2 regions of the Paenibacillus sp. CR_12 genome follow, and region 1 is predicted to be linked to the other one. Evidence: riboswitches for the same ligand, from Rfam matches in the RefSeq annotation. Region 1 holds a riboswitch; the other holds the start of a gene.
What was found. Region 1 has a riboswitch for cyclic di-AMP ahead of ehuB (ectoine/hydroxyectoine ABC transporter substrate-binding protein EhuB). Riboswitches for the same ligand answer to the same signal wherever they lie in the genome.
Positions count from the first base shown of each region.

Region 1 (4,589 bases):
AACACCATCACCTTCGGCCGCATGACCAGCGCTCTGGCGATGGCGACGCGCTGCTTCTGGCCTCCCGACAAATTGGACGGGTGCATCTTCAGCTTATCGGACAAACCGACCTTGCCCAGCATCGAGACGGCCCGCTCCTCCGCTTCCTCCTTGGACAACCCCAGCACCTTGCGCGGGGCTTCCGTCACGTTGCGAAGCACATTCATATGCGGGAACAGATTGAAGTGCTGGAAGACCATGCCGACGTTGCACCGCATCCGATGCAGATGCTTCTCGTTTGCCCGGACCAGCCTGCCCTTCTCCTCCATATGCCAGAGCAGCTCGCCATCGACCTCGATGGTCCCCTCGGTCGGCTCCTCCAGCGTCATCAGCATTCGGCCCATCGTCGTTTTGCCAGATCCGCTCGGTCCGATCACGGCCACCTTTTCTCCCGGCTTCATCTCCAGATCGATGCCCTTCAGCACCTGCAGGTCGCCATACGACTTGGTCACGCCCGCATATTTCACGATCGGCTGTGAGCCCGTAACGGGATTTCTTTCCCGCTGCGGCTTCTTCGCCTCTTCGGCCTGCTCATCGATTACAACGGCATTCAATAGACTCCCTCCTTATTTTCCACGCTGCAGATTCAAACGCTTCTCCAGCCTTTGCACCAGCAAAGACGCAATATAACTGATGATCAGGAACAGAATCCCGACCAGCGTGTACGGTTCGAAAGCGCGAAATGATTGCGACACGATATTTTTGGCCGTCAGCATCATCTCAACCAGCGTTATGGCGCATAGAATCGGCGTTTCCTTAAACATGACAATCAAATAATTGCCCAGCACCGGGATGATCGGCGGCACCGCTTGCGGCAGTATAATGCTCCGCCAGGTCTGGGATTTCGTGTAGTTCAGTGCGGTTGCGGCTTCCCACTGTCCTTTCGGCACCCCTTCAATGCCGGAACGGTACACCTCCGACAGATACGTGCTGTAATGCAGCCCCAGGCCGATGACCCCCGCATAGAAGGCCGGAATCGAAATGCCCGTCAGCAGCGGCAAGCTGTAATACAGGAAGAACACCTGTACCAGCAAGGGGGTATTGCGAATAAATTCTATGATTCCTTTGGTGATGAGCGACAAGGGCTTAAATGTACTCCGCGCGGCAAAGGCAAGCAGCAGTCCGATAATCAATGCCACCACAAAAGCACAGAGCGTGACCCATACCGTCATTTTTAATGCGCTCAGAAGCTGCGGCAGTATTTCAAACACATATTTCCAATCCCACATCCGCTACAGCCTCCCCGCGGTCAGTTTGCGCTCCAGCAGTCGAACCGCCATCGAGACGAGCGTGGCGATGACAAAATACATGAGGAGCAGCAGCACCAGAATCTCGGTGGTCCAAGAGATGTAATTGTTGCGGAGCACCATCGCCTGATACGTCAAATCCGCCATCGTGATGAAATAAACGAGCGAAGTGGATTTGATGAGTTCCACAAGTTGATTCCCGAACGGGGGAAGCATTCGCAGGGACGCTTGGGGTAGTATAACGTTCCACAGCCTCTGCCAAGGCTTCATGTTAAGCGCCACGGCAGCTTCCCACTGTCCTTTCGGAACGGCCAGCACCGCGCTGCGAACAATCTCGGAGCCGTATGCGCCGAAGTTAAGTCCGATCGCGAGGATCGCCGCCAGCATTTTCGGAAGCTCGATGCCGATGAACGGAAGGGCAAAATACAACCAGAAGAGCTGCACCAGCAAGGAGGTTCCCCGAAAGACTTCGACGTACACGGCGGTCGCCGTGCGGACGATCCACAGCTTCGACAGCCGGCACAACCCGGCTGCAAAGGACATCACGATAGCCAGGATGGCTGAAAAGAACGCGACGATAATCGTGATCTCTGCTCCTTTGAGCAGCGTCGGAAGAAAATCGATCCAAGAATTCGGCATGCTATTCCCCGCAGAGCGCAGCGGCCGTCATCTCACCCGGGAGCTCTTCTTCCGTGAACCCGAACTCTTGCAAAATTTCCAGCAGCTCGCCCGACTCCTTCATCTTTTCAAGCTCTGCATTATAAGCCTCCTGGAACTCGGTATCCGCTTGGCGGAAAGCCGTAGCCCCGTAACCGCGAACGCTTTCGCCGTCGATGACCGGCTGCTCGAAATCAGCCACGCGTTCGATGCTGTCGTCGCTGGCTGAATCCAGCATCGCCTGCAGGGACGGCCCCGTCATGGTAATCGCCTGCACCCGATCGGCCTGGAGGGCGCTGATCGCCGAAGCCTGGTCAGGGACCTGTACGATCCGGTCCGCAGGAATGCCCGATTTCTCCATGTAGCCGATTTCGACCGCGCCGGTCATGACGGCCACCTTGGCCTGCTCATTCTTGGCAATGTCCTCATAGCTTCCGAGATCCATCGGATTCCCTTGCTTTACCGCAAGGGCTTCCCCGATGCTGTACTCCGGATTCGCGAACAGGACGGCAGAGCAGCGGTCCGGATTAATGAACATGCCTGCCGTGATCAGATCAAACCGATCGGCCTGCAATCCGGCGACCAGCGAACCGAATTCCGTTAACTCCCCTCTCATCTCCTTGATGCCAAGACGCTCCAGAATAACGCGGGCAATCTCAACCGCCTCGCCCGTGAGCTCCCCATTGGCTTCTTTGTAGGCATACGGCTTCTCGTTCGCAAACCCTACGGTGATATATCCCTGCTCAATGGCTCGATCCAGCGTACTTCCTTTGTCGCCGCAAGCCGCGAGCAATACCACCATCATCACGGACAACACCAGCACAACCACTTTCTTCAAAACCTTCCACAACCTTTCGTAATAACTTTTCACTTTCTTAAAAAAACGGCATGACGAAATTATCCGTGTTAGCACATGTGTTAACTTGGATATATAGACGTTCAGATACCCTTGCATGGGACGAGGCTTCAGGGAAGATGATTCATCCGCTTCCTTGCGCGCTTTGACCCAATGCCGTCTGATCGATTCATTTCATTCCACATTTGCAGACGTTGCCCCTCCTCTGTAATTGAATGCAAAAAGACCACCAAACAGGGGATCTAGACATAGCTCCGCCAGCAGGGGGTCAAAAAATAGAGAAAAGGCCCCTATAGAGAATAAAGGGCCTTTTGTATGAACATCCATTATGTATGCAAGACCCATCCACTGCTGACGAGGTTAGCTGACGGACTCGGGTAAGATGGTACCCTACACTCGTGAATTCCAAGTGACTCGCCCCTGGTGAAACTGGTTCCCCCGCTTTCCGGAATATGTATGCCGGAAACTAAGCGTGTGTTCATGATAAAGGGAAGCTCAGGAAAAGTCAAACCCCTTTAACCGCTTTTTCTGGAAATTCAGAAGTAAAAAACACCGTTTTTGCAACGAAAATATCGGGCCTTTCGAACACCTTATTTAAGGCTGTCCATACACCGGATTGGTCATGGAATCCATGCTCCATTTTCCGCTATATAGCAGGCATTTGACGGGTCTTGCGGAAATCGTTCATGCCATATATGTTTTATGCCATGAATGAGCCCCGGATCAGGAAGTCTGCCCGTATGAAATACGGGACCGAAAAAAAATTTTGAAACACTCCATAATAAGTCTGATAACAACGCCTGGAATGACTTGAAAAAAAGCCCCGATGCTTAGCATCAGGGCTTTTCTCATCATACCGCGGTATAGCCGCCATCCACCAGCAGGCTCGTGCCCGTAATGAAGGAGGCATCTTCACTGGCGAGGAACAACACGGCTTTGGCCACTTTTTCCGGCTGTCCCAAACGGCCCATCGGATGAAGGCCGACCAGGTGCTGCGTGATCGCTTCCGTTCTTCCCTTGATCAGCGGCGTATCGATATATCCCGGACACACGGCATTGATTCGGATTCCTTTGGAGGCATAGTCTGCGCTGAGCGACTGGGTTAACAGCTTGACGCCTCCCTTAGCCGAAGCATAGGCGGTTACCCCTGCTTTTCCGACATGGCTATGGATCGAGCCGCAGTTTACGATTGCCCCTCCGGTTCCTTGGGACAGCATTTGCTGAATAACATATTTATCGCACAGGAAGACCCCTGTCAGATTAATATCAATCGTTCTCTGCCAGTTATCCATCGTTAACTGATCGGCAGGAGCATCATGGGCTATGCCTGCATTGGCAAACAATACATCGACATGGCCAAAATGCTGCACCGTCTGATTCACCATATTCGCGACTTCCTGCTCTTGGGTTACATCCGTTTTGACGAACAGCGCTTCAAAGCCGGCTCCTCTCAATTCGTCGGAAACCGCTTGGCCCTGGTCGGAATAATCCGCGATAACGACCTTGGCCCCCTCTTTTGCAAAAAGTCTGACTGCCGCTTCGCCAATCCCGCTGGCGCCCCCCGTCACGATGACAACCTTGGAATCAAATTTCATGCGTTGATCACTCCTATGTTGTAAATTCATCAACCGGCTATCCATTCATGTAGAATGGGCAAATACCGACCATGATATTCCAATACCCCGTTTCCTAATGAATGACCAGCAACTATCGAAAAAGAATGTTCGCTAAAAATAGTCGCAAAGCAATAACCCTATTCAAGCTCAAGCCCTGTCAGACCGGACGCTCAA
Region 1 is NZ_JAVFHO010000009.1:162,909-167,497, forward strand. It holds gene ehuA (ectoine/hydroxyectoine ABC transporter ATP-binding protein EhuA) at 1-593, opposite strand, end outside; gene ehuD (ectoine/hydroxyectoine ABC transporter permease subunit EhuD) at 606-1,268, opposite strand; gene ehuC (ectoine/hydroxyectoine ABC transporter permease subunit EhuC) at 1,272-1,925, opposite strand; gene ehuB (ectoine/hydroxyectoine ABC transporter substrate-binding protein EhuB) at 1,927-2,781, opposite strand; cyclic di-AMP (ydaO/yuaA leader) riboswitch at 3,136-3,282, opposite strand; gene RB297_RS26535 (SDR family NAD(P)-dependent oxidoreductase) at 3,651-4,394, opposite strand; gene RB297_RS26540 (flavin reductase family protein) at 4,573-4,589, opposite strand, start outside.

Region 2 (4,589 bases), on a different contig from region 1:
GAACCTATCCTTATTCCACGTTGTCCATCGTCGTCCCGCCGGAGTCGGGCAACGGTGCAGGCGGCATGGAATACCCGACGCTGGTCACGGCCTTCGGGGCCAAGAACGATTCGCCGGGTTATGAGCTCGAACGGACCGTCATTCACGAGATCGCCCACCAATATTTTTACGGAATGATCGCAAGCAACGAATTTGAGGAAGCGTGGCTGGACGAGGCCTTTGCAACCTATGCAGAAGAAAGAGTGATGGAGAAAGAATACGGCATTACCTCCAACACCGCTGCTCAAGGAGCATCGATTACCTCCCCTGCCCCGCTGAAGATGGAGTCCTGGAAATACAGCTCACACGAGAACTACGCGCTGAATGTTTACACGAGAGGCAAGCTGGTGCTGCAAGGCATTGAACGGCAGGTCGGTCCACAGATGATGGGGAAAATCATGCATACCTATGCCCAGAAATACCGTTTCAAGCACCCAACCACGTCTGATTTTCAGAAAGTCGTCGAGCAAGTAAGCAAAACCTCCTGGCAATCGTATTTTGACCAATATGTATATGGAAGCCAAATGGCCGACGTCGCCATCGATGTGATCAAAACCAAAAATAAAGGCACGTCAGACCATCCGCGGTATGAATCCACGGTCAAGATTACGAGCAAGGACGGAGATATAACCGATGTGCCTATCGTGTTCGCCTTTGAAGACGGCAAAACGGTGGAGCGAACCTGGAGCGGCAAGGACGGAAAAGTTACGTACACCCTGGAGTACAGCACCCCGCTCGCCTGGGCCATGGTTGATCCGAAATACTCCATCGTTCTGGAGAATAGACACATCAATAACTATATGAAGGCAGGAATGGATCCGAAGGTGGTCACACGCTGGAATCTCAGTATTACCAAGCTTGTGGAGACGTTGTTCGGCAGCCTGTCATGGTGAGGGGGGAGCACATGAAAAGTTATGCAGGCCAAGGGTGGATCAGTGTTAAAGACCAATTATACGTCTCCATTCTGCTGTTCTTGTACCGCATGCTGTGGGGATATTGCCTGTACCGGCTTGTAAAATCGGCAGTCGTCCCCCTGCTGATGCGGTATCCGGATTCTGCCCCTAACGAGCTTAGCCGCCTGTTATTCTTCTACGAGGGCGAGATGAGTCTATCGTTAAGCGGCACGGTCCATACCTATGGTTGGCTTCTGGCCGCTCTGCTCCTGATCCGGATGGTATGTACCCCGCTCATTCGGGCAGGCATCTTCTATAACCTCCACCAGGAGGCCAAGGGCGAGCGCGGATTATTCTTCTTCACCGGCATGCAGAAGCTATGGAAGCCCGTTACGGTATTTTATCTGATCGAACTTGTTCTTACCTTTGTGCCCGGATACTGGATTCTGCCCAAAATCCTTCCGATTCTGCTGAACGGGATCCATGAGCCGGTTCTGCTGCTTCATGCGCTGCCTCATGCAGCCGGATGGTTTCTGTACGCCTATCTGATTCGCCTGTTATTGCTCTATATGCAATTCGGCCGTACGGACAATTCCGGCATGATCAGCTCCGTTCTTGCGCTCTTCCGCCGACTGGGCACGGCTGTGCTGTTATCCCTTACCGTTGGCGGATCGGCCTGCGTCATTCTTTTGCTCCTAAGCTCGGCATCGCTCTTCTGGGCGGGATTGATTGGCTTGATTATTCAGCAAGCCTCTTATTTTCTGAATGGACTCTTCCAAATTTGGGTAATTTCCGCCCAATACCATTTGTGGCGGGATTCTTCCTCGCAGCATGCCTAATCGTTACATTTCGTTACCATCATATGATAAACAAGCTCGTAAATATGCTGTAATCGGAAGCGACACATTTCTCTCTCGGACTTGATTTTACAAAGAATAGAAGCTCATTTTTCCTCAATATTACATTTTCCGATGGCCAAATTACAAAAAAACCTGATCCCGCATGATGGGGACAGGTTTTTTTGTATAAAAATGAGCTTTCCTCATTTGCCAAATTGTTAATACTCTGCTAAAATAACGAATATGTTAGTAACAACTTTGTCATCTTTACTGTAACTTTTTGCTGGAACTATGTAATTTCGTTAAGCATGTTGGAACGTCAGACGTCAATGAATGGGTTCATCAACATTTTAAGGAGCCGAATTCCCATGATTGGGAAGCGGGGGATCCGTTTTGGGTGAATTGATCTCGCAAGAGAGGGATCATAGGGGACCTTCAACCGAACCCTTAAGCTAACCTCGCAGGCAATGGAAGGAGCTTTTTGTTTTGAAAAAGAAGTTAACGGCCATTTCTCTAGGCCTGGCCCTCGCACTCACATTAGGGACCGGAAGCGCTTTCGCCGATTCCAAATTAAATACTGCAATCAAACCAGCCATTGGTGTCTCTTATAAAACAGGTGGAACCACAACGAATGGTTTTGACTGCTCCGGATTCACCAGCTATATCTACAAGAAACTTGGTCTAAGCCTGCCGCGCACGTCTGGAGCTCAATACAAAGTCGGTACGGCCGTAGCCAAGAGCAAGCTGAAAGCTGGCGATCTCGTGTTCTTCAACACATCCGGCAGAGGTGTATCTCATGTGGGTATTTATGTTGGGGGCGGCAAATTCGCTCATTCCTCATCCTCGCGCGGTGTCATCATTAGTCCGCTGAGCCAGAGCTATTACGCCAATCGATACGTAGGTGCTAAGCGAGTCATGAGTCAGTCTACGTACAAGTCTGTAGCTGTGAACTACAATTAATTATTGGAACTTCATTGATTTATCCTTTACAAGAAGCCCTGGGCGTATGAGATTGTGCCGATCTCATCCAGCGGCTTTTTCTTTTGTCTGCTCTGTGTATACCTTTATAACGTTTGGGACAACGAAAAAGTTCCCACTTTTCGAGAAAAAAAGAAAATTATTATGCAAATTCTCTTCGCTTCCTCAAGTCATTGCATCTTCTACCCTTTATATACCCTCCTCTCCCTTCATTAAACACCCTAATGGAAAAATATTGATTTTATTTTCTGAGGACTACTACGAGCAGCGATACGTAGATGCCGAACGCATCATGAGCAATGATCAGTATGAAAAGTCGACCGGAGAATCCTCCTAAGCTTCGATGTCTTATCCTCGTCCTGCCCATACATATCCGTTTGCCCGTCAAAGGAGACCTACTTCTCTTGGACGGGCTTTTTGAATGCGGCTAGAATGTTTGAGAAATGGGGTATAATTTAATTTGTAATTATGACAGGGGGACTTTGCCAATGGATGCAGCACCGATTTCATTTCATACGGTGGTCATGCGTGAAGAGCACGCGAAAGAAATATGCGCCTGGACCTATCCTCCTCCCTATAACATTTACGGTTTTCTTCCCTGGGAGCAGATGAAGGGGCTTGAGATCGAGTTTGGGGATCCGGACATCCGCCGGGAACAGTACATTTCGATTTTGGATGAACGGAAGACGCTATGGGGATTTGCCCAGCTGTTTCCGATGCATGAGGTTACGCGGATCGGGCTGGGCATGCGGCCTGATTGGTGCGGGCGGGGAATGGGTAAACGGTTTATGCAGACGATTGTCCGGGAAGCGAGGCGGAGGCGGCCTGCCGATGAGATCGACCTGGAGGTAATGACCTGGAATGAGCGCGCGATCCGTGCATACGAAAAGGCGGGCTTTCATATCACCGATACGTACGAGCGCCTTACACCGACGGGAAACGCCCTTTTCCACTGCATGGTGTATGAGCCTCCGGCAAATGAGGAATAGTAATCTTTGTCTATATGAAAAAGCACAATTTTGTGTACTTTTTATGAAGGCGCGCGGTATAGTTGCTTTTTTTGTCACAACTGGCTATGCTGTCTATGGATGTTGGTTTATAATGGAGACAAGTGCAAAAGTGCAGTATACATAGAAGGGACGATATGACGATGCAAAAATGGATCATGAGCGGATTGTTCTTCGTCGCATGTGCGTTGGCTATTGCGCTGATGTTTACGCTCCCAGGCAAGGAACAGGTAGCTCAGGAAGAGAAGCCGACTATGCCGGAAGTGACTCTGGATGCTGCCGCAGCCGAAGCCACACTGAAAGCAAGCTGCATCAGCTGTCATGGTGACCAACTTCAAGGCGGCGCTGGACCGGCTTTGAATCAAGTAGGCGGACACATGGATGCGGACGCGATCTTCAACGTTGTAACCAAAGGCCGTAAGGGTATGCCTTCCTTTAAGGATCAACTTAAGCCTGACGAAATCGCAAACATCGCGCTGTACCTTGCTGAGAAAAAATAAATCAGCTTATACGCAAAACACGCTTGAACCTGGAGAACCTCCTGGCGCAAGCGTGTTTTTACATATTGGGGAGCTATGACCGGATGGATCCGTCTCCCGTCTATTGTCCTGATTTGCCGTCCTTGGAACGGCTTTTCTCGTAGGCCTCGTTAAACTGCTGCGCTTCCTTAATATCCACAGCCGTAATGCCGCCGTCGTCCCAGGAAGTGAGACGCAGCGTAACGACTTTATAATCTATGGTGATATAGGGGTGATGTCCGAAAGCTTCCGAAATAGCTGCCACTTCATCAACAAAAGCGATTCCCTTCATGAAGGAGGAGAAGGTATACTTCC
Region 2 is NZ_JAVFHO010000016.1:15,200-19,788, reverse strand. It holds gene RB297_RS30870 (M1 family metallopeptidase) at 1-932, shown strand, start outside; gene RB297_RS30865 (hypothetical protein) at 944-1,771, shown strand; cyclic di-AMP (ydaO/yuaA leader) riboswitch at 2,118-2,253, shown strand; gene RB297_RS30860 (C40 family peptidase) at 2,258-2,731, shown strand; gene RB297_RS30855 (GNAT family N-acetyltransferase) at 3,238-3,738, shown strand; gene RB297_RS30850 (c-type cytochrome) at 3,900-4,256, shown strand; gene RB297_RS30845 (4a-hydroxytetrahydrobiopterin dehydratase) at 4,357-4,589, opposite strand, start outside.
Region 2: it holds a riboswitch for cyclic di-AMP, as region 1 does, so the genes downstream of both, RB297_RS30860 (C40 family peptidase) here and ehuB (ectoine/hydroxyectoine ABC transporter substrate-binding protein EhuB) in region 1, are expected to answer to the same signal.